One region of the Desulfuromonas sp. KJ2020 genome, then DNA from elsewhere that is predicted to be linked to it. Evidence: riboswitches for the same ligand, from Rfam matches in the RefSeq annotation. Region 1 holds a riboswitch; the other holds the start of a gene.
What was found. Region 1 has a riboswitch for S-adenosylmethionine ahead of MJO47_RS05425 (homoserine O-acetyltransferase). Riboswitches for the same ligand answer to the same signal wherever they lie in the genome.
Positions count from the first base shown of each region.

Region 2: another riboswitch for S-adenosylmethionine. It lies ahead of MJO47_RS11590 (PLP-dependent aspartate aminotransferase family protein); the one in region 1 lies ahead of MJO47_RS05425 (homoserine O-acetyltransferase).

Region 1 is NZ_JAKUKE010000001.1:1,179,041-1,190,630, forward strand. Features, by position in the region: gene ettA (energy-dependent translational throttle protein EttA) at 1-640, shown strand, start outside; gene MJO47_RS05425 (homoserine O-acetyltransferase) at 743-1,864, opposite strand; SAM riboswitch class I at 1,962-2,069, opposite strand; gene MJO47_RS05430 (Rrf2 family transcriptional regulator) at 2,280-2,720, opposite strand; gene gluQRS (tRNA glutamyl-Q(34) synthetase GluQRS) at 2,856-3,788, shown strand; gene MJO47_RS05440 (hypothetical protein) at 3,838-4,665, shown strand; gene rho (transcription termination factor Rho) at 5,084-6,331, shown strand; gene rpmE (50S ribosomal protein L31) at 6,448-6,651, shown strand; gene thyX (FAD-dependent thymidylate synthase) at 6,808-7,494, shown strand; gene prfA (peptide chain release factor 1) at 7,542-8,609, shown strand; gene prmC (peptide chain release factor N(5)-glutamine methyltransferase) at 8,612-9,460, shown strand; gene murA (UDP-N-acetylglucosamine 1-carboxyvinyltransferase) at 9,521-10,774, shown strand; gene hisG (ATP phosphoribosyltransferase) at 10,818-11,480, shown strand; gene hisD (histidinol dehydrogenase) at 11,510-11,590, shown strand, end outside.
Region 2 is NZ_JAKUKE010000003.1:685,343-696,932, reverse strand. Features, by position in the region: gene MJO47_RS11625 (heavy metal translocating P-type ATPase) at 1-1,930, opposite strand, end outside; gene MJO47_RS11620 (tetratricopeptide repeat protein) at 1,943-3,190, opposite strand; partial or broken gene MJO47_RS11615 (Rdx family protein) at 3,328-3,516, opposite strand; gene MJO47_RS11610 (peptidylprolyl isomerase) at 3,723-4,181, shown strand; gene MJO47_RS11605 (DUF3820 family protein) at 4,271-4,522, shown strand; gene hcp (hydroxylamine reductase) at 4,849-6,462, shown strand; gene MJO47_RS11595 (PLP-dependent aspartate aminotransferase family protein) at 6,578-7,726, opposite strand; gene MJO47_RS11590 (PLP-dependent aspartate aminotransferase family protein) at 7,766-8,923, opposite strand; SAM riboswitch class I at 9,034-9,158, opposite strand; gene cysK (cysteine synthase A) at 9,237-10,190, opposite strand; gene MJO47_RS11580 (nitrite/sulfite reductase) at 10,226-11,521, opposite strand; gene cysN (sulfate adenylyltransferase subunit CysN) at 11,583-11,590, opposite strand, start outside.

The DNA.
Region 1 (11,590 bases):
GACCTTCAACCTTCCCCCCGGCGGCCTCGTCGGGATCATCGGTCCCAACGGCGCCGGCAAGACGACCCTGTTCCGCATGATCACGGGGCAGGAGCAGCCCGATGCCGGCAGCATCCGCATTGGCGACACGGTAAAGCTGGCCTACGTCGACCAGAGCCGCACGCTCGACCCCGAAAAGACCATCTGGCAGGAGATTTCCGGCGGGCAGGAGCAGATTCAGCTCGGCAAGCAGCTGATCAGCTCCCGCGGCTACGTCTCTCGCTTCAACTTCTCCGGGGCCGACCAGCAGAAGAAGGTCGGCAGTCTCTCCGGTGGCGAGCGCAACCGTGTGCACCTGGCCAAGATGCTGCGCGAGGAGGCCAACGTGCTGCTGCTGGACGAGCCGACCAACGACCTGGACGTCAACACCATGCGGGCGCTGGAGGAGGCCCTCGAGAACTACGCCGGCTGCGCCGTGGTTATCAGCCACGACCGCTGGTTTCTCGACCGCATCGCCACCCATATCCTTGCCTTCGAGGGGGACAGTCGCGTCGTCTGGTTCGAGGGGAACTATTCGGAATACGAGGCCGACCGCAAAGCCCGTCTCGGTGCCGCCGCCGACCAGCCCCACCGCATCAAGTACCGGCAGCTCACCCGCTGAAGCTCCTTTATCCGTCAAACAAAAACGCCCATCCCGTCGCTGCCGGGGTGGGCGTTTTGCGTTACAGAAGATCGTGTGCCTTGGTGGTGAAAAAGGTTGAAGTCAGGCGCCAGACGTCAGACGGTCGAGAAACTCCACTACCAGGGGGGTGAACTTTTCCGGCTCCACCAAAAAGGAGTCGTGGCCGTAGTCCGAATCGATGAGGTGATAGGCGACCGGTTTGCCCAGACGGGTGAGAACGTCGACCACCTCTTCGGTTTGGGAGGGCGGGTAGAGCCAGTCGGAGGTAAAGGCGAACCAGAGCGAGGGACACTGCAGGTTGGTCAGGGCTTCTTCGAGCCCGTCGAAGTTCCAGGCCACGTCGTAAAGATCGAGGGCTTTGGCCAGGTAGAGGAAAGAATTGGTGTCGAAGCGGTCGACGAAGCTGCTGCCGTTGTATTCGAGGTAGCGTTCGACCTCGAAGCGGCCGAAAAAGTCGAAGAGACCGTCACGGGCGGAAAAGCGGCGACCGAACTTCAGGTGCATGGAGGCGTCGGACAGAAAGGAGACATGACCGACGGCCCGGGCCAGGGTCATTCCGTCTGCCGGCGGGTGTTCGGGCTTGTAGTTCCCCTTTTTCCACATGGGATCGTTGAAGATGGCCTGTCGGGCCAGGGAGTTGAGGGCGATGGCCATGGGCGAGGTGCGGCCGGTGCCAGCGATGGGGATGATGGAGCGGGGGACTTCCGGATAGAGGATGCCCCATTCCAGGGCTTGCATGGCGCCCATGCTGCCGCCGATGACAGTGACCAGGGAAGAGATGTTCAGGTGGTCGAGCAGCAGCTTCTGCGCCCGGACCATGTCCCGGACCATGAGGACCGGAAAGCTGAGATTGTAGGGGCGGTCGGTGCGGGGATTGAGGCTGGTCGGGCCGGTGGAGCCCTTGCAGGAGCCGATGACGTTGGAACAGAGGATGAAGTAGCGGTTGGTGTCGAGGACCTTGCCGGGGCCGATCATGTCGTCCCACCAGCCGGGCTTGCGGTCCTCTTCCGAGTGGCGGCCGGCGGCGTGGGCGTCGCCGGTCCAGGCGTGGGTGACCAGAATGGCGTTAGAGCGGTCGCGGTTGAGGGTGCCGTAGGTCTCGTAGGCCAAGGTGATGGGCCCGAGGACGCGGCCGCTTTCAAGCTTCAGCTCGACGTCGAAAGTGACCGATTCGGTTTTGACCAGGCCGATGGATTGGTTCAACGCGCGACACCCTTTGACGTAAAAAGGCCCCTTCCCAGGGTGACAGGAGGGGCCTTGACGATACGGGAAAAGATAAGCGCGTATCTTTCGGGCTCCGTCCTCATCTGTCCCTGTTACAGGGCAGGAATTAGCACCTGGCATCCGCATCTGCGGATCGGTTGCTGTGGCTTCACAGGGCCTTTCCCTCCACCACTCGCGATAAAGACGATGCAATTGTGCTTGGGACTCTAACGAATCACGGCGGGTTTGTCAAATGCATTCGTTGCCGTACCAATGAAGAGACGCCGGCCGTTTGACGAGGTCGAATGGTGGAGGGTATAATGAAAACAGATAGAAGGTTAGGAGGCCGGCAAGGTCTCCTTGTTCGCCCTGGATGACTCGCCCTCCTGGTCTCCAGGGTATTTTTTGTCCCGATTCAGCGCGACTCGTCGCGAAGGTGTTGTAAATTGTTTTTCTCCTGCTGGGCCAGGTCGGCGAAGGTATAGCTTTTGAGGACGGCCATCATCTTTTCCTGAACTTCATGCCAGGCGCCATGAACGGGGCAGAAGACGTCGCGGGAACAGGCCCCGTTCTTTTCGAGACAGAGATTCAGGTGCAAGGGACCCTCTTCGGCTTCAACGATGTCCAGCAGGCTGACCTGGGTGGGGTCCTTGGCCAAAAAGAAACCGCCGCCGACTCCCCGCTGCGAGCCGACGATGCCCGCCTTGATGAGAGGCTGCAGAACTTTGGTGAGAAAGGCCGGCGTGATGTCCTGCGTCTGGCAGATATCCTTTTTGTAGACGATCTCTCCCTCGGGCTGTTTGGCCAGAAAAAGCAGGGCTCTGATAGCGTACTCGGTGGCGCGGGTGATAACCAAAATGGAACCTCCTATTGATAACCGTATGGGTTATGGATACCTGCCGGCTAGTCTTTTGTCAATGGCAAAGGCAGGTCGTATCGCAAATGGCGATCTCTTGACAGGGCGCCGGCGCGCGGGCATCATCTAGTCCTGATGCGTGGTGATGTGATCAAGAACCCTGAAAAAAGCCTGCAGACCGTTGGGCGTTTTGCCCCCAGTCCCACTGGCCCTCTGCATTTCGGCTCCCTGGTAGCGGCTGTCGGCAGCTACTGTCTGGCCCGTCGGGACCAGGGCAAATGGCTGGTGCGGATCGAGGACCTGGACCGGCCCCGGGTGGTGGCAGGGGCCGCCGACCTCATTCTGTCGACCCTGGAGGAACTCGGCTTCGAATGGGACGAAGCGCCTGTTTACCAGAGCCGACGTATGGCCCGCTACGAAGAGGTGCTGAGCCGCCTCAATGAGGGCGGCCATATCTTCCCCTGTGCCTGTTCGCGGCGGGAGGTTCTGGCCAGCGCGCCCCATCCGGGCGAAGAAGGGCCGGTCTATGGGGGGACTTGTCGTCAGGGAATTCCTCCCGGGCGGTCGCCCCGTTCCCTGCGCCTGCGAGTACCTGCGGGGTCCCGGCTGTTTGTCGATGGTATCTTCGGCCCGGTGGAGCAATGTCTGGCCAGTGCCGTCGGTGATTTTGTCCTGCGCCGGGCCGACGGGCTTTTTGCCTATCAGCTGGCGGTGGTGGTCGACGACGCCGACAGCGGCGTGAACCAGGTGGTGCGCGGCGCGGACCTGCTTCACTCCACTCCGCGGCAGATTTATCTCTATGCCTGTCTGGGCTGGCCGGTGCCCCGCTACCTCCATTTGCCCCTGGCGCTGGATGCCGCCGGCGAAAAAATCAGCAAGCGCCAGGGTGAGGTGTCCCGCCGCCGTCATGGCGAAAACGGCCGGTTGCTCGCCCAGGCTCTGTGCTTTCTGGGGCAGGCGGTGCCGCCGGAGCTGGTACGGGCGCCGCCCGGGGAGATTCTGCGCTGGGGCGTGGAGCATTTTCGCCTGGAGGCTGTCCCCCGCGAGAATCGTATAGCCGGTGACTGACGGTTGGCCCGGGTTGAAAGCAAAAATAAATGGAGAAGGGAGGAAGATCATGCGTAGGATATCCCTGTTGTTGATCTTTGTGCTGCTGGCTGGCTGCGGCGGCGGTTATTTCAAGGTGCCCAAGGAGGAATATCAGGTCCGAATCCGTACGCTCGGCGTCCTGCCGCTGCTGGTGGACGAAAAGGTTTCGCTGGGTCATCCCGACGAGAGCCTTATCTTCGAACTGCTGCAGCGGGAGAATGCCGGCAAGGAAGAGCTCCTCGTCGAGGCGCTGCGTGCCCAGAAGGGTTATTTTGATGTGCGGCGCCTTGGCGGTCATCCGCAGGATCTCGTTTATGGTCTGGTGCAAGGCAGAGCCCTGGGCGGCGAGGGCAAAACGCTCTATCGGCGTTACGCCTTCAATGCCGAGGCCGTCAGGAATATTACGGACGGACATGTGGTGGATGGACTGCTGGTGGTTATTCTCAACGGTCTGCAGAGACCGGAAAAACGCTGGGATCGCACCCGGCTGAAGTATCTGGAAGCGGACTACAGCGCTATTCAGGTCACCGCCGCCGTCGTCACCCCGACGGGTGAGGTGGTCTGGGAATATCCAAGTCCGCCGGGGAGCGAATTTCTGCTTCTGCAGTATCCGGATTTCGATGAGGCCTATTACAACCGGGCCGAGGCGGTCGCCATCAAAGACATTTCGATACAAGGTTTGCGACGTGCCCTGCAGGAGCGGACGAGAGGCTTGCTGGGCCAAGAGAAGGAGCCCGAGGTCTACCGGAAACTCTTCGGCGAGCTGGCCGCTCAGCTGCAGCCAGCCACCTTCCAGCTGCCGGGCAAGGCCCCGGCTGCTGCCGCCGCCACGGAGGGGACCTCTCCGCGCCCCTAGCCGACTATACCCGGGAGCCTGGCCAGGCTCCCGGGAAAGACGCGGAAAAGTGACGAATGAGTATTGACATCATCAGGTAAAGATAGTAGATAGTTTGAGCAAGTTTATCCATCTAGTCTCCCCAGGTTCGCCTTTATTTCGATTTTTCACTCCGTCGGGACAGCCAGGTCAGCGGCATTTTCATATAAAAAGAGGTCTGCTTCGTCCAAATTCTGAGTGTGGACACCCAGCATTATGGAATCCTTGACGGGAGGTCCTGTCGCTCCATCCTTTTTTCCATACCATTCCTTTATAAAAAAGCTAATCCATAGATTGAAAATCACATATTTCAAACATGCTTATGCCAGTGGTGCGTTGCGGGGCCTTTCCTTTTGAAGGTGCTGCTTTCTGCCGTGCGCGGTAGTGTCAAGGAGAAAAAATGAATCTCAAGGAACTTAAGGACAAGAAGATTGCCGATCTGGCGGCGATCGGCAAGGAGCTGAAAATCGAAGGGGCGGCGGGGATGCGCAAGCAGGACCTGATCTTTGCCATCCTCAACTCCACGGCAGAAAAGAACGGGGCCATCTTCGGCGAAGGCGTTCTGGAGATTCTGCCCGACGGGTTCGGTTTTCTGCGGGCGCCGGACGCCAACTATCTGCCCGGCCCGGATGATATCTATGTCTCCCCTTCCCAGATCCGTCGCTTCAATCTGCGCACCGGCGACACCGTTTCCGGGCAGATTCGCCCCCCCAAAGAAGGGGAGCGCTATTTCGCCCTGCTGAAAGTCTCCGAAGTCAACTTTGAACATCCCGCCGTCGCCCGCGACAAGACCCTTTTCGACAACCTGACCCCGCTCTATCCTGAAGAACGGATTCTTCTGGAGACCACCAGTGACAACCTGCCGATGCGGGTCATGGATCTGGCGGCTCCCATCGGCAAGGGGCAGCGCGGCCTGATCGTGGCGCCGCCGCGCACAGGCAAGACCATGCTGCTGCAGAACATCGCCAACTCTATCACCACCAACCACCCCGAGGTCTACCTGATCGTGCTGCTCATCGACGAGCGACCCGAGGAGGTCACCGACATGCAGCGATCGGTCAAGGGCGAGGTCATTTCCTCGACCTTTGACGAGCCCGCCACCCGCCACGTCCAGGTGGCCGAAATGGTCATCGAGAAAGCTCGCCGCCTGGTGGAACACAAGCGGGACGTGGTTATTCTGCTCGATTCCATCACCCGTCTGGCCCGGGCCTATAATACAGTGGTGCCGCCTTCCGGCAAGATTCTTTCCGGCGGGGTCGATTCCAACGCCCTGCACAAGCCGAAGCGCTTTTTCGGTGCCGCCCGCAATATCGAAGAGGGGGGCAGCCTGACTATCATCGCCACCGCCCTTATAGACACCGGCAGCAAGATGGACGAGGTCATTTTCGAGGAGTTCAAGGGGACGGGCAATATGGAACTGCAGCTTGATCGCCGTCTGGTGGACAAGCGCACCTTCCCGGCCATCGACATCAACAAGTCGGGGACCCGCCGCGAGGAGCTCCTGCTCGACTCGACCTCTCTGCAGCGCATCTGGCTGCTGCGCAAAGTGCTTTCCAGTATGAACGTGGTCGACAGTATGGAGTTTCTGCTGGAGAAGCTGGCCGAGACCAAGTGCAATCAGGAGTTTCTCGACTCGATGAATCGCTAGCCGGTTCGACAAGAAAGCACTTGCATGGGCGGGGGTAAAAATGGTATGTACTCTCTTTGCCTGAAAAGCACGAAAAATATCGGCCTGTACAAAGCCAGGCTCCAAGGAGAAAAGACATGAAAGACGGAATCCACCCCAAGTACGAAGCCGTGACGGTCAAGTGTCACTGCGGTAACACCTTCGAAACCCGCTCCACCCGCAAGGACGAGATCACCACCGAGATCTGCTCGGCCTGCCACCCCTTCTACACCGGCAAGCAGAAGCTGATCGATACCGCTGGCCGCATCGATCGTTTCCGCAAGAAGTACGGCACCAAGTAGTCTGCAGGAGACGGCCCTGGAGGGCCGTTTCTTTTTTTCGGACCGGGTGGAAATCCATCCGGTCTGTTGTCGTTTTTTCGCCACCATTCTGTGCGCTTGGAACTCCCCGTCCCTGGCTGTCACTGGCATCGGGCGCGGCGGGGATGTTGAGGGATTATGCTCGTCCAGCTGTTAACCCACACGCCTGAACCGGAACAGGTGGTCGCCGCGGCGGCCCGCCTGTGCTATTCGGCCTCCTCCGTGGCCGAGCTGATGGAGAAGAGCCGCCACGACCGCGACGGTCTGCTGCGAAAAATCCTCTCCCTCGGTCACTTCTCGGTCCTTGAGCACGTGTCCTTCACCTTTGGCGTGGAGGGCATCAGTCGTGCCTGCTCCCACCAGCTCGTCCGCCACCGCCTGGCCTCCTACTCCCAGCAGAGTCAGCGCTACGTGTCCCAAGAAAAGCGCTTCGACGCCGTCACGCCGGCGACCATTGCCGCCAACCCCGAACTGTGCCAGCGTTACGAGGCCCTGCTGGCAGAGACGCATCAGGTCTATTGCGAGCTGCTGGCCGCGGGTATCCCGGCCGAGGACGCGCGTTTCGTGTTGCCCAACGCGGCGGAAACCAAGATCGTGCTGACCATGAACGCTCGCGAGCTGCTGCACTTTTTCGAGCTGCGCTGCTGCCGTCGAGCCCAGTGGGAGATTCGGCTTATGGCTATCGACATGCTGCGGCTCGCCCGCCGGGCCGCCCCGCTGCTCTTTGCCAAGGCCGGGCCGGGCTGCCTGCAGGGTCCCTGTCCCGAAGGGAGCATGACCTGCGGCGAGATCACAGCCGTTCGCCAGGAATTCGAAGCCCTGTAACCCCCGCGGCCCGGGGCCTGTCATCACGCAAGGGCTGTCAGGATACGATGTTTACCAAACTCGAAGAAGTGGTCGATCGATTTCAGGAAGTGGAGGGGCTGCTCTCCGATCCTTCCGTCATGGCCAATCAGGAGAAATTTCGCCAGCTCACCAAGGAGCACGCCGATCTTTCCGAGCTGGTCGAAGTCTATCGCGAATACAAGAAGGTGACCGAGGAGATCGAGGGGAACCGCGAGCTCTTGCGGGACGCCGATACCGACCTGCGGGAGATGGCCCAGGCCGAACTGCCTGAACTGGAAGAACGGCGCGAGGCTCTGGACCAGCAGCTGATGGTTCTGCTGTTGCCCAAGGACCCCCGGGATGACAAGAACGTCATCCTGGAGATTCGCGCCGGTACGGGCGGCGACGAGGCGGCGCTTTTTGCCGGCGACCTTTTCCGCATGTACTGCCGCTATGCCGACGAAAAAGGCTGGCGGGTGGAAATCATGAGCGACAGCGAGTCGGAAGCCGGTGGCTTCAAGGAAGTTATCGCCATGATCAGCGGCCAGCGCGTCTATTCGCGCCTCAAGTATGAGAGCGGGACCCACCGCGTACAGCGGGTGCCCGAAACGGAGGCCCAGGGGCGCATTCATACCTCCGCCTGTACGGTGGCAGTGCTGCCGGAAGCCGAGGATGTCGATCTCGACATCGATCCCAGCGATCTGCGCATCGACGTTTATCGCGCCTCCGGGGCGGGCGGGCAGCACGTCAACAAGACGGAATCGGCCGTGCGTATCACCCACATTCCCACGGGGGTGGTGGTTGCCTGTCAGGACGAGAAGTCCCAGCACAAGAACAAGGCCAAGGCCATGAAAGTGCTCAAATCGCGGATTCTTGACGCCATGCAGGCCGAGCAGGATGCCAAAATGGCGGCGGATCGCAAGAGTCAGGTCGGCAGCGGCGACCGCAGTGAGCGCATCCGTACCTACAATTTTCCGCAAGGGCGCTGCACCGATCACCGCATCGGTCTCACCCTCTATCGCCTGGACGCCATCATGCAGGGCGATCTCGACGAGATTGTTGATGCCCTCAGCGCCCACTACCAGGCGGCAGGCATGGCCAACCAGGAGGGCTGATCTTGTCCGAGACCTGGACGGTGCTCAAGGTGCTGCAGTGGACGGCGAACTATCTGCAGCAGGCGGGTGTGGATAACGGACGTCTTGACGGCGAACTGCTTCTGGCCGCCACACTGGGGCTGGACCGGGTTGGTTTGTATCTCAATTACGATCGGCCTATGGAGCCGGCAGAGCTGGAAGGTTTCCGTGAGTTCGTCAAGCGGCGGGCCCGGCGCGAACCCCTGCAGTACATTCTGGGCACAACCGAGTTCTGGTCGCTGCCTTTCAAGGTGACGCCGGCGGTGCTTATCCCCCGGCCCGATACTGAGATCCTGGTGGAAGAGGCCCTGAAAAGGGCCGACGACGCCCCTTCGATTCTCGATGTGGGTACCGGCAGCGGCGCCATCGCCGTGGCCCTGGCCCATGAGTTGCCGGCCGCCCAGGTGGTGGCGGTGGACTGCAGCCCCGAGGCGCTGGCTGTCGCCCGGGGCAATGCCACCCTCAACGGAGTGGACGGTCGCATATCCTTTCAGGAGGGCGACCTTTTTGCCCTGGAGTCCGCTGAGTACGATTTGGTGCTCTCCAATCCGCCCTATATTCCGGTGGCGGATATCCCAACCCTGATGCCGGAGGTGCGGGATCATGAGCCCCGGGGCGCCCTCGTCGGCGGGGAGGACGGTCTCGAGGCCTATCGGGCTCTGGCCCGGCAGGCGCCGACCTTGCTCAGGGCACAGGGCTGGTTGCTGGTGGAAGTCGGTATCGGTCAGGCCGAGGCGGTCGCCGAGCTGCTGGAGACCGCAGGTCTGGGCCATATTGCGGTGCGCGCCGACTACGCCGGCATCCCCAGGGTGGTCGCCGGCCAAAAACCTTAAGCATTTTCACCGTGCGCCGCCTGTCGGCTGGCGGGATATCAACAGGGACGGAAACGGACGTTGCAGAAAATTATTATTGAAGGAGGCCAGCGCCTCAAAGGGGAAGTTCAGGTCAGCGGCGCCAAAAATGCGGCGCTCCCCCTGCTGTTTGCTACCCTGCTGACAGGTGGAACACACCGGGTCGGCAATGTGCCCGATCTGCGGGACATCGATACGGTGGAAAAACTGCTGTCGATTCTCGGCGCCAGAGTCAGTCGCCAGAACGGTACTTTCGTCGTCGATTCTTCAGCAATCCAGAGCGAGGAGGCCCCCTATGACCTGGTGCGCACCATGCGTGCCTCGGTGCTGGTGCTGGGCCCTCTGCTGGCCCGCTTCGGCCACGCCCGGGTCAGCCTCCCCGGCGGCTGCGCCATCGGCGCCCGCCCGATCAACCTGCATCTCAAGGGCTTTGAGGCCATGGGGGCCCAGATCACCCTCGATCACGGCTATGTCGAGGCGCGGGCCAAAAAGCTCAAAGGGGCGCGCATCTATCTCGACAGCCCCACCGTAGGCGGCACCGAAAACCTGATTATGGCGGCTGCGCTGGCCAAGGGCACCACGGTCATCGAAAATGCGGCCCGTGAGCCGGAAATCGTCGATCTGGCCCAAGCCCTCATCGCCATGGGTGCCCGCATTGACGGGGCCGGCAGTGACACGGTGACCATCGAGGGGGTCGATGAGCTGCGGCCCATGGATTACCAGGTCATGCCCGACCGCATTGAAGCAGGCACCTTTTTGGTGGCGGCTGCCATGACGCGGGGGGACGTCCGTGTGATCGGGGCGCAGGCCGACCATCTCGAAGGGGTGCTCAGCAAACTGCGCGAGGCGGGGGTCGAGATTATGGAAGAGGAGGGCGCCTTGCGGGCGCGGGGGCCGCGCCGGCTGCAGCCCATCCAGATCAAAACCCGGCCCTATCCGGGTTTCCCCACGGATATGCAGGCCCAGTTCATGGCCATGATGGCTATCTCCGAGGGTACCAGCGTCGTGGTGGAGAATGTCTTTGAGAACCGCTTCATGCACGTCTGCGAATTGCAGCGCATGGGCGCGGATATCGCCATCGAGGGGCACACGGCCACGATTCGCGGCTGCCGAACCCTCAAGGGCGCACCGGTTATGGCCACCGATCTGCGGGCCAGCGCCTCTCTCGTGCTGGCCGGCCTGGCGGCGGAAAACACCACGGAAGTCTCCCGCATCTATCATCTGGATCGCGGTTACGAGGGGATCGAGGCCAAGCTGCGATTGCTGGGGGCCCGCATCGATCGGGTGCCGGCTTAGCGGACGGCCTTGCTGGCCATACTTTTTCAAGACAGGGTTGATTATGAGCGACACCATCACCTTTGCCCTGCCCAAAGGGCGCATCATGAAAGACTCCATGGCCCTTTTCTCCCAGATCGGCATTACTTGCCCGGAGATGGAGGAGGGGAGCCGCAAGCTGATTTTCGAGAACCGGGAGAGTCGTTTCCGGTTCATGGCCGTGCGGGCGACAGACGTTCCCACCTACGTGGAATATGGCTGCGCTGATGTCGGTGTGGTCGGCAAGGACACCCTGCTGGAGCAGGGTAAAGACCTTTACGAGCCCCTTGATCTCAAATTTGGCTACTGCCGTATGGTGGTGGCAGAACCGAAGGAGCTGCAGCGGGAGGACGATCCGGCCAACTGGTCCAATATCCGGGTGGCCACCAAGTATCCCAATATCACCGAGCGCTATTTCGCTTCCAAGGGGGTGCAGGTCGAACTGATCAAGCTCTACGGCTCCATCGAACTGGCGCCCCTGGTGGGATTGTCCGAACGCATTGTCGACCTGGTCTCTACCGGCGCGACGCTGCGCGAGAACGGTATGGTCGAGGTGGAGACCATCACCGAGGTCACCACCCGCCTCATCGTCAACCGCGCCAGCCTCAAGACCAAGCACCAGCGCATTACGCAGATTATCGAAGGACTGGAGAAAATCATCGGCGACGAAGCCCGCATTTCGCTGTAAACCTTGAAGGCCTGGCAGGAGAGTTAAGCATGCAGATGTTGCGATTCAGCGATGCCGATTTCAAGGCATCCTTCCAAGCCATTCTTGACCGGGGCGAGTCGACCCAGGCG
Region 2 (11,590 bases), on a different contig from region 1:
CTTCGGCAGCCTGAGGCCAGTCCAGGTTCTGCTCTTTGGCGGCATGAACGACAGCCCGGGCTAGAGGATGGTGGCTTTCCGCCTCGGCGGCCGCCGCCATTCGCAGCAGCTCGTTATCCTCAATTCCTTCGGCAGGGAGGACATCGATCACCGTAAATTCGCCGCGGGTCAGAGTCCCCGTCTTGTCGAAGAGCACGACCTGCAGTTTGGAGATATTTTCGAGTACCGTCGCCCGCTTGAACAGGATTCCCTCGGAGAGGCCGACGGAGCTGCCGACCATGATGGCCGTCGGAGTGGCCAGACCGAGAGCGCAGGGGCAGGCGATGACAAGGACGCTGATGGCCATCTTGAAAGCGAAGAGGAACTCCATCCCCAAGGCCAAACGCCAGAGCAGAAAGGTTGCCAGGGCGATCACCACGACGGTGGGCACAAAGTAATTGGAGACGGTATCGGCCAGGCGCTGGATGGGTGCCTTGTCCCCCTGCGCGTCTTCGACCATGCGTACAATCTGGGCCAGCGCCGTCTGTTCGCCGACGCGGGTGGCACGTACGACCAGCCGACCGCTCCGGTTGATGGTGGCGCCGGTAACCTCGTCATCGACGCCCTTGTCCACGGGGACCGCCTCGCCGGTGAGCATGGACTCGTCCACGGCCGCGCCGCCGTCGACGACCACGCCGTCGGTAGCGATCTTTTCGCCAGGGCGCACAACGAAGACATCACCGACCTCGATGCTGTCGGCCGCCACCTCTTTTTCCTCGCCATCCACCAGGATGCGGGCCCGGTCCGCCTGCAGGTGGAGCAGTTTCTTGAGCGCCTGCCCCGCCTTCCCCTTGGCGCGGGCCTCCAGCCATTTGCCGAAACGAATGAAGGTGATGAGCATGGCGCCGGTTTCAAAAAAGACCTCGCCGGAAAGGCCGAACCAGCCGAAACCAGCCAGCACCGAATAGCCGTAGGCCGCCGTAATCCCCATGGCCACCAGTACATCCATGTTGGCGGCGCCGTTTCTGAGCGAGGTAGTGGCTCCCTGGTAAAAGGTCAGCCCCGCCGTGAACTGCACCAGGGTGGCCAGGGCGAAAATCACATAGAGGGTGGCCTCCCCGAAGGGATGCAGCCACATCAGCGGCATGATCGGAGCCGTGAAGACAGCAGAGAAAATCAGCCAGCGCAGCTGCTTCTTCCCCTCTTCCGCGTCATCCTGATCCTGGGCGGCCACAGGGGTATAGCCAGCCCGGCGTACCGCCTCGAAAATACCCGGCCGGTCGATAAGGGCCGGATCGAAATCGACCGTCGCTTTCTCGCGGGCGAAATTGACCCTGGCCGAGCGGACGCCTTCGAGCTGCGAGAGTTTTTTCTCGACGGTCTGCGAACAGGCGGCACAGTGCATGCCCTGGACCGCAAAAGAGATTTTACCAGGCGAGGTCTCTCCGGACGGCAGGGAGGCGCGGTAGCCGAGAGCCTCCACCTTTTTCCGGATGGCCTCGACGCCGGTCTGTTCCGGCCAAAAGTCAACCCGCAGTTTCTCCGCGGCGAAATTGACCACAGCGCTCTGGACGCCGGCCATGCCCCCCACCCCTTTTTCGATAGTCCGGGCACAGTTGGCGCAGGTCATCCCGGCAATCTTCAAGGTCACTCTTTCGGTCTCACCGGGGTTCTTCCTGGCGGCCGAATCCGTCGCAGCCCGGGAAGGTACCTCTGCCGGCGAAACCGCCTCGTCTCCCTCTTCCGGCACCTGGAATCCGGCCTGGCGGACGGCCTCAACCAGCGCCTCGCGCTGCAGGTGACCGAATTCCACCGTAATCTGCACCTGGCGCTCCTCCAGGGAAACCTCGACTTCGGTGACACCGTCAAGGGAGGACAGCGCCTCACGGACGCGTCCCATACACTTCTGGCATTTCATGCCATGGACGGGAAAAACGATGGAATCGGTCATGAGCAGATGGCCTTAATCCGTCTTTTTGTCTTTATAAAGACGCTTAAAGGATCGGGAATGGCGGATGCCATCAAAATCCGGGTCATGAAGAGCATCCTCAAGAAATTGCATTTCCTGGGCGGAAGCACAGCTCAAGGCCTTGACCGCTTCCCGGACTTTCCCGAGTCGGGCAAAAACGCAGGCACGATTGTAATGGGCCAGGGGATAGCGGGTCGTGCGTTCGAGAATGGCATCGAAACAGGCCAGCGCCTCCTCCAGCTGCCCGAGGTCGATCAGCACATTCCCCTTGTTGTTCAGGGTATAGATGGAGTCGGGATCCCGCCGCAGGCTCTCATCGATGGCCGAGAGGGCGCCCTCGAGATCTCCAAGCTTTTCCAGTACGATCCCCCGGTAAAAGGGTGGTTCGGGATGATCCGGTTCGACCTTTTCCGCCAGGCTGACGGTAGAGAGAACCTCAGCGTAGCGCCCGGCTTCGATGAGAAGGCTGGCCTTCTCCATAAAAGCTTCGAAAAAACCGGAATCGAGACGGATGGCACGATCCAGGCTGGCGAGAGCCTCGTCGGTGCGGGTCAGCCTCCCCAGGGCGAGGCCGCGATTGAAATGGAAGACGGCCACACGGGGATTTCGCCGCAGGGCGCTGTCGCAGTAGGCCAGCGCCTCCTCCTGGTCGGGCAGATGCGCGAGGGAATAGCTCAGGCTGTTCAGGGTGGCCTGATCCCCCGGATAATCGACCAGCACCTGTTCGAAGCAGCGAAGTGCTTCCTCGAAACGTCCCAACCGGTTAAGCACGTAGCCTTTGTTGTACTGCGCGTCCGGCGACTGGGGCAGGCGGGTCAGAGCCTCATCGTAGGCAGCCAGTGCCTCCTCCGAACGGCCGAGGGCGTCGAGGGCATTGCCCATATTGACGTAGATTTCCGGAAAGTCGGGCTGTTGCTTCAGAGCGAAGCGAATATGTTCGAGCGCTTCTTCGAAGCGGCCGAGACGCTCGAGCAGGGCGGCAAAATTATGATGGATCGTGCCGTTATGGGGTTCCAGGGCGAGGGCCTTGCGAAAGAGCAGATAGGCGTTGTCCTCATCCTCTTCCTTCGAGGCCGCGATGGCGCACAGGTTCAGGGCCTCGACGTTAAGAGGATTTTCGAGGAGAAACTCCTGGGCCAGCTCAAGGGCAGCCCGACTGTCGCCCCGGTGCAGGGCCTCTTGAGCCATCTCCAGATCGTCTTCTTCAAAGACGGCTTCTGTATCGTCAAAAATATCTTGCATGAAAACTCCGGTCAGGGGAAATGGCAGATGAACGAGGTGCCATCTGCCGGCGGCATCATACCAGAAATCAGGCCTCGATGCACCCAATTCGGCCAGGGCTTTGCACGCATCTAAGATCGGGCTCTAAAAACGTTTGGTCAGCCCGCGGACTTCAGGCGGCGCAGACTGTCGATAACCGCATTCTCGACCGGGAAGACGCCAGTGACCTTTTTGGAATAGATCAGGTTGCCATCGGCTTTGACCTCAAAGACGCCGCCCATCGATTTGATCAGGTCAGGATTTTCCTGCAGCTCGCGATTAATTTTTTCCGCCAAACTGACGGCACGGGGGAAATACCCTCAACTCCCGCAGTATTCAATGGTGATCTTCATTGTCTCGTCTCCCTGAAAAGGTAATATAAACACAAGGACTTGCCGCTATTTACGCCCAGAGTAAAAAGAACCGCATTTTTTTCTGGACGGACCGCCTCGTCCCTCTTACCATAAAGCATTTTCTAACATAATACCGCAACAGACAGGGAAGGATCAACCGGATGGCTAAAGCAAAAAAAGGCGACCGCGTCAGCATCGATTTTATTGGCAAGCTCAACGATGGCTCTATTTTCGACACCACCTTCGATGACGGCCAGTGTGAAGAAGACCACTGCGAATCGGGCCCCATGGAGCTGACCCTGGGCGACGGCGAATTTTTCCAGGAAATCGAGGATGCCCTGATCGGCATGTCGCCGGGGGAGAAAAAAGTCGTCAAGATCTCGGCGGAGAGCGCCTTTGGCGACTATGACGACGACAAGGTCTTCACCGTCAGTCGGGACGAGATCCCCGGCGACATGGTTCCCGAAGTCGGGCAGGAGCTCGAACTGACCACGGAAGACGATGAAATTGAGATCGTCACCGTACTGGAAGTCACCGACGACTCCGTGACCTTCGACGCCAACCATCCCCTCATCGGTGAAGATTTGACCTACGAAATCGAACTGGTGGAAATACTCTGATTTGTCCTTGATGACCCTGCCCCGGCGAAATTTCTCCCGGGGCAGGGTCACGCCCACCCAGATCGGTCCTGCCCAGAAAGTCCCTACCCTTGTCTCCAGACGCCAATCCCGACCAGGCCCCTCCCAAACCCTCTTTCGACCACCAGGAACTCCTGGAACTGGCGGCCATGCGCATGCCTTTCGGCAAGTATGCCGGCTGGCGCCTGATCGACCTGCCCGAACCCTATGTGGTATGGATGGCCGGCCAGGGGTTTCCAGCCGGCCTCCTTGGCCGCCGCCTGCGCGCTGTCTACGAAATCAAGGTCAACGGCCTCGAATTTCTCTTTGAGCCCCTGCGCTGACCGCACCCTCCAACCCTCCCCTTCTCCCTCAGCAAATCCAAGTACCTAAAATTACACATTTCTATCGGCTTTCCCAAAAAACCGGAGGTGCCGATAAAAAAATGACAAAAAATATCCGAATTTGACCTGGGTCATGTTTTGTCCCGGCCAGCTCGCCTATAGTCGGGACCATCTTCAGAAGAAACCGGAACCGCACTTTCAGGTTCATCGCTCATACCACCTCTCACGGAAAGGGAAAGACCATCATGGGAATCATGGATTTTTTAGGATTTGGCAAAAAGGAATCTCAAACCACCCAACACACAAACAAGGAGAATGCCATGTCAATGTTCTGTTACCAGTGTGAACAGGCCGCCAATGGAGGCTGCACCGTCATCGGCGTCTGCGGCAAGAAGCCCGACGTCGCCGCCCTGCAGGACCTGCTCGTCTACACCCTCAAAGGGGTGGCCTTCTGGGCCGACAAAGCCCGCGTTCAGGGCAAGAAGGATCAGGAGATCGACCGCTTCATGATCGACGGCCTCTTCACCACCGTCACCAACGTCGACTTCGATGCCGAAGCCGTCTCCCAACTGGTGACCGAGGGCGTTCGTCTGCGCGACAAGGCCCGTACTCTCGCCGGCCAGGTCGATGGCACCATTCCCGCCGCCGCCCAGAACTGGACTCTGCCCGCTGCCATCGACGAGCAGGTCAAACTCGGCCAGCTGCACGGCGTCAAGGATTACACCGTCAACGAGGACGTTCACAGCGTCCGTGAACTGATCACCTACGGCCTCAAGGGCTACGCCGCCTATGCCGATCATGCCCGCATCCTCGGCAAGGAGTCGGATGAGATCTACGCCTTCACCCACAAGGCCCTGGCCGCCCTGCTCGACGACAGCCTCGACCTCACCACCAACGTCGGCCTGGCCCTGGAGACCGGTCGCATCAACTATGTCACCATGGAATTGCTCAACCAGGCCCATGTGGAGGCCTACGGCCATCCCGTGCCGACCCCGGTCCAGCTCGGCACCAAGGCCGGCAAGGCCATCCTGGTTTCCGGCCACGATCTGAAGTTCCTCGAAGAGCTGCTCAAGCAGACCGAAGGGACCGGCGTCAACATCTACACCCACGGCGAGATGCTGCCCGCTCACGGCTACCCCGGCCTGAAGAAGTACGCGCACCTGGTCGGCAACTTCGGCGGCGCCTGGCAGGACCAGCATAAAGAGTTCGCCCAGTTCCCCGGCGCCATCATCTTCAACACCAACTGCATCCAGAGACCGGCCGAGAGCTACAAGGACCGCCTCTTCACCTGGGGTCTGGTTCAGTGGCCCGGCGTCAAGCACGTCGACGGCTGGGATTTCTCGGAAGTGATCAAGAAGGCACAGGCGTGTGACGGTTTCGAGGACAACCCCGGTCAGGAAATCCTCACCGGTTTCGGTCACAACGCCATCCTCGGCGTCGCCGACAAGGTCATCGAGGCCGTCAAGGGCGGTGACATCAAGCACTTCTTCCTGGTCGGCGGCTGCGACGGCGCCAAGTCGGGTCGAAACTACTACACCGAGTTTGCCGAGAAGGCCCCCAAGGACACCGTCATCCTGACTCTGGCCTGCGGCAAGTACCGCTTCAACAAGCTCGACCTCGGCGACATCGGCGGCATTCCCCGTCTGCTCGACGTCGGTCAGTGCAACGACGCCTACAGCGCCATCCAGGTCGCCGTGGCCCTGGCCAACGCCTTCGAGTGCGGCGTCAATGACCTGCCCCTGTCCCTGGTACTTTCCTGGTACGAGCAGAAGGCCGTGGCCATCCTGCTGACCCTGCTGCACCTGGGCATCAAGAACATCAAGATTGGCCCCAGCCTGCCGGCTTTCGTGACGCCGAACGTGCTGAACTTCCTGGTCGAGAACTACAACATCGGCCCCATCACCACGGCCGAGGAAGACCTCAAAGCCATTCTTGGATAGTCATGTGAACCAAAGGGGCTGTCCCTGACGACAACCCCTGCCGCATAAAACAAAGGGCCACTCCGACATTTGCGTCGGGTGGCCCTTTGTCGTAGGCGAATACGTTGTCGTTTTTCTACCCCAGCGCTGCCGCCAGATCGTCCCACAGATCCTCGACGTCCTCAAGGCCGACGGACAGGCGCAGCAGGGTCTGGCGGATACCGAGACGCTCCTTCACCGGCGCCGGGATGGCCGCATGGGACATGCTCCAGCAGTGGGTGAGGATGGTCTCGACCCCCCCCAGGCTCGGGGCGATGATCGGCAGGCGGATGGTGTTCAAAAGCGGCTGCACAGCCTCCGCCGCCTTCAGTTCGAAGGAGAGGACCGCTCCGGGCCCCGAGGCCTGGGCCTCGTGCAGAGTTTTACCGGCAAAGTCGTCCAGTCCCGGATAGTAGACGGCGGCGACCGCGGGATGACTGCGCAGGCGCTCGGCCAGAATCCCGGCGCTTCGCTGTCCCGCCTGCAGGCGCACGCCCAGGGTCTTGATGCCGCGGGACAGCAGGAAGGAATCGAAGGGGGAGAGGACATTGCCGCTGGCGTTCTGGTAGTGCTTGAGACGACCGGCCAGCTCAGGGTCGGCGGTGGTGGCCAGCCCGGCCAGCAGGTCCGAGTGCCCGCCCAGAAATTTGGTGGCACTGTGCACGGCGATGTCGATGCCGAGGGCCAGGGGTTTCTGCAGCAGGGGGGTCATGAAGGTGTTGTCGAGAATCGTCAGCAGTCCCCTGTCTTTGGCCAGTGCGGCGACCCCGCGCAGGTCGGTGATGGTGAAGAGGGGGTTGGAAGGCGTCTCCAGAAAGATGGCGCGGGTGGAGGGCCGGATGGCCGCTTCGATCTGTTCCAGACGGGTGGTGTCGACAAAACCGACCGTGATGCCCTGCTGGGGCAGCACCTGGCTCAGGTAGCGGTAGCTGCCGCCGTAGAGGTCGAGAGGCGCCAGCAGATGATCGCCGCTTTTGAGCAGCGACAGGGCGCCGGCAATCGCCGCCATGCCGGAGGCGTAGGCAAAGCCGCGGACGCCGCCTTCGAGCAGGGCGATGGCATCCTCCACCTGCTGACGGCTGGGATTGCCGCTGCGGGAATAGTCGTAAGTCCCCCCCTGCCCGCCCGGGTGGTGGTAGGTGGAGGCATTGTAAATGGGGATAGCGGCGGCGCCGGTGGCCGGGTCGCGATCATGGCCCTGGTGAACCAGCAGGGTCGCGGTACGGTAATGATGGGGCTGCGTCATGGTGTCATTCCTTTGCGGTTACTCGTCAGCAGGTGTTCCTCAATCACTCAAGGCCTGTTCCAGATCGGCCAGAATATCACAGACACTTTCAATCCCTACCGATAATCGCAGCAGGGAGCCGCATATACCCAGGCGCAGACGATCCGCTTCGGGGATATCGGCATGGGTCTGCACCGCCGGCAGAGTCATCAGCGACTCGACGCCGCCGAGGCTTTCGGCAAAAGAGATCAACTGCAGCCGCTGCAGCACCCGGGCGGCTTTATCCGGCGTCCCGACGCGGAAGGAGAGCATGCCGCCGAAGCCGCGGCTTTGCCGTTTGGCTACCGCATGGCCCGGATGATCCGCCAGGCCGGGATAGTAGACGGCGGTGACGGCCGGATGCTCCTGCAGCCAGACCGCTACTTCCTGTGCATTGGCGTTATGGCGTTCCAGCCGCAGGGCGAGGGTCTTCAAAGAGCGCAGCAACAGCCAGCAGTCCTGCGGCGGCAGCACGCCGCCGGTGGAGTTCTGCAGAAAGTAGAGGCGCTCGCCCAGTTCGGCGGTGCGCGCCACCAGCAGGCCGGCACAGAGATCGTTGTGACCGCCGAGGTACTTGGTGGCCGAATAGACGGTAATGTCGGCGCCAAAATCGAAGGGGCGCTGCAGTACCGGGGTCAAAAAGGTGTTGTCGACGATGAAAAGCAGGTCGTGGGCACGACAGAGGGCGCCCAGCTGCGCCAGGTCGGCGACGCCGAGCAGCGGGTTGCCCGGCGATTCGATGAGCAGCGCTCTGCTGTGCGGGCGCAGCGCCGCCTCGACCGCGTCACAGTCGGTGGTATCGACGTAAGAAACGTCCAGCCCGAACTTGGCAAAGATCTGATCGAGCAGGCGATAGGTGCCGCCGTAGAGGTCGCGGGAGACAAGCAGATGGTCCCCGGCCGAGAAGTGGAGCAGAAGCGTGGTCAGCGCCGCCATCCCCGAGGCGAAGGCTAGACCGCGGGCGCCCCCCTCAAGCTGAGCGACGGCCTCCTCCAGCGCCTGGCGGGTGGGGTTACCGGAGCGGGTGTAGTCATATCCCGTACTTTCCCCCAGAGCCGGATGGCGGTAGGTAGCGCTCGGGTAGATGGGAAAGCTCAGGCCGCCGGTCGCTTGGTCGCGGCCGACGCCGACCTGCACCAGGGTGCTCTCGACGGTCCAGTTGGCGTTTGCTGAATTCATAGGTCATCCCTCGTCAAAGTCAGTGGGCAGCATAGAAAAAGCCCCTTCTCTCGGGGATGAGAAGGGGCTTCGCCGGGCCAGTCAAAGGGACGGATAACCGGGAAGCACCGTCCTCATCTTTCCGGCCGCATCCGCTATGGCATACGGCAGGCAGGATTTAGCACCTGGCATCCGCACCTGCGGACCGGTTGCTGTGGCTTCGTCGGGCCTGTCCCTCCACCACTCGTGATAAAGACGCTGCTGCGTTGGGGTGAACTCTAAATAATCGAGCCCTGTTTGTCAACTCTTTTTATCAAGAACAAAAGACGCCGCCCTAAACTATTCCCTCAAAAAGCACGCTGGAAAGATAGCGCTCCCCCGAATCGGGCAGGATCACCACGATGGTCTTGCCCTGGTGTTCGGGGCGAGCCGCCAGGCGCACGGCGGCGGCGACGGCGGCCCCGCAGGAGATGCCGGAGAGAATGCCTTCCTCGAGGGCCAGTCGGCGGGCAAAAGCGATGGCTTCGTCGTTGCTGACCTGCTCGACCTGATCGACCAGGTCCAGATCGAGGGTATCCGGAATAAAACCGGCCCCGATGCCCTGGATTTTATGGGGGCCAGGCTGCAGGGTTTCTCCGGCCAGCTTCTGACTGATCACCGGCGACTCGACCGGTTCGACGGCGACGGACAGGATCGGCTTTCCCGCCGTCTTCTTGATATAGCGCGAGACGCCGGTAATGGTGCCGCCGGTACCGACGCCGGCGACCAGGATATCGATGGCGCCGTCACTGTCCTGCCAGATTTCCGGCCCGGTGGTCTGCTCGTGGATGGCCGGATTAGCCGGATTCTTGAACTGGTGCAGCAGCACGTAGCGGTTGGGATCGGAAGCGGCCAGCTCCTCGGCGGCGGCGATGGCCCCACCCATTCCCTTGGCCCCCGGCGTAAGCACCAGGTTGGCGCCGAAAGCCTTGAGCACCTTGCGCCGCTCCAGGCTCATCGTCTCCGGCATGGTCAGCGTAATGGGGATACCACGCGCCGCCGCCACAAAAGCCAGGGCAATGCCGGTGTTGCCGCTGGTCGGCTCGACGATTTCCTTACCGGGCCCGAGCAGCCCCTTCTTTTCCGCGTCCCAGATCATGGCGGCGCCGATACGGCATTTGACCGAATAGGCCGGATTGCGCCCTTCAATTTTGGCGAGAATGGTGACGCCTTCAGGGGCCAGGCGCTGCAGGCGCACCAGAGGGGTCCGGCCGATGGACAGGCTGTTGTCGGAATAAATGCGGGACATGGGCTGCTCCTTTCGATAATGCCTTGAAAAGGCGGTTATTCGATTCGTTGGATGTTGTTTAAAAGTTCTTCGAGCGACAGATTTTCAGCAACGGGAACCCCGAGGCCTTCCCCCTGCCGGCGGTAAAGAGTGAAAAGGGGCCGCCGCTGGCCGAGGTCGTCCTTGATTTGCCGGCTGGTGAGAATGCCGACATCGGCCAACTGGACCTGCGAACAGGAGTTGGGACACCCCGAAACGGCATAACGGCGGGAGCGTCCCTTCTCGCTCAGAGCGCCCACCAGCTGGCGGGAAACGTCCCGCGTGGCCGACAGCCCCATGCGGCACTCATGGCTGCCGGGACAGACGCGCAGACACACCCGCTGCTCAGGCGCCTCCCCAGCCAGGCCGAGGGCCCCCAACTGTTCGTATACTTTGCCATAATTCGCCCCGGGTGCAAGATGAAAAGCCACATTCTGATCCGCCGTCAGCGCCAGGAAACCGCCAGCCTCGTCGCGGGCGATGGCGGCAAGCCGACGGAATTGGGCCACGGTGAGTTCACCGGCAAAGACCACGGCCTCGACGATCTTTCCCCGGGTTTGGGTCAGAGGCCCTGCCAGCGAGACCTGCCGCGGCACCGTAGCGACCTGCGCCATGGCCTTGGCCAGCAGCGTACGAAATCCCTCTTCTCCCACCTGCCCCAGCAAAAACTTGAGGCGCTTGGGCGGCGGCGTGTTGTCGCGGTAGACCGCAACAATGGCTTCGATCAAGCCGATCAGCCGCGCCTCGGGTACCGCATTTTCAAGCAGGAAGCCTGCCTGCGGTTCGCGTCCCAGACCGCCGGCACACCAGACGTCAAACAGGTTCTGCTCTTCCTCGTCCTGCCCGACCCAAACCAGGCCGACATCCTGAATCAGGTGGCGGGAGCCGGTGTAATCGCCGTCGATGCCGATTTTGAACTTTTTAGGCAATCCTTCGAAATATGGGTTGCCGGCAAAGTGCCGGTTGAGGTTTCGTGCGACAGCCTGACAAACGGCGAAGGCGGGACTGAAGGTGGTACTGCAGGAGATCCCCCGCACGGCGCCGCCACAGGCGCCCCGGCTGCTCAGGCCGACCGCGGCCAGTCGCCGGAAGACTTCTGCAAGCTGCCCATGGCGCAGTCCGTGCAATTCGATGCTTCCGCGGGTGGTCAGGTGAAGAATGCCGGTACCAACCTGGGCGGCGATATCGCTTACGGCTTCAGCCTGCTGGCAGGACAGGACCCCGGCGGGAATCTTGATACGCAGCATCAGATTGCCCTGCTGATCCTGCTGGTAGATGCCGTCGAGGCGCAGTTTCTGATAATCGATGTTCATGGTGACTTTCTCCTGGCAGATTGTCCCTGGGTGTCGGCCGTTAAGGCTGAGGGAAAATGTTTCAGTTCT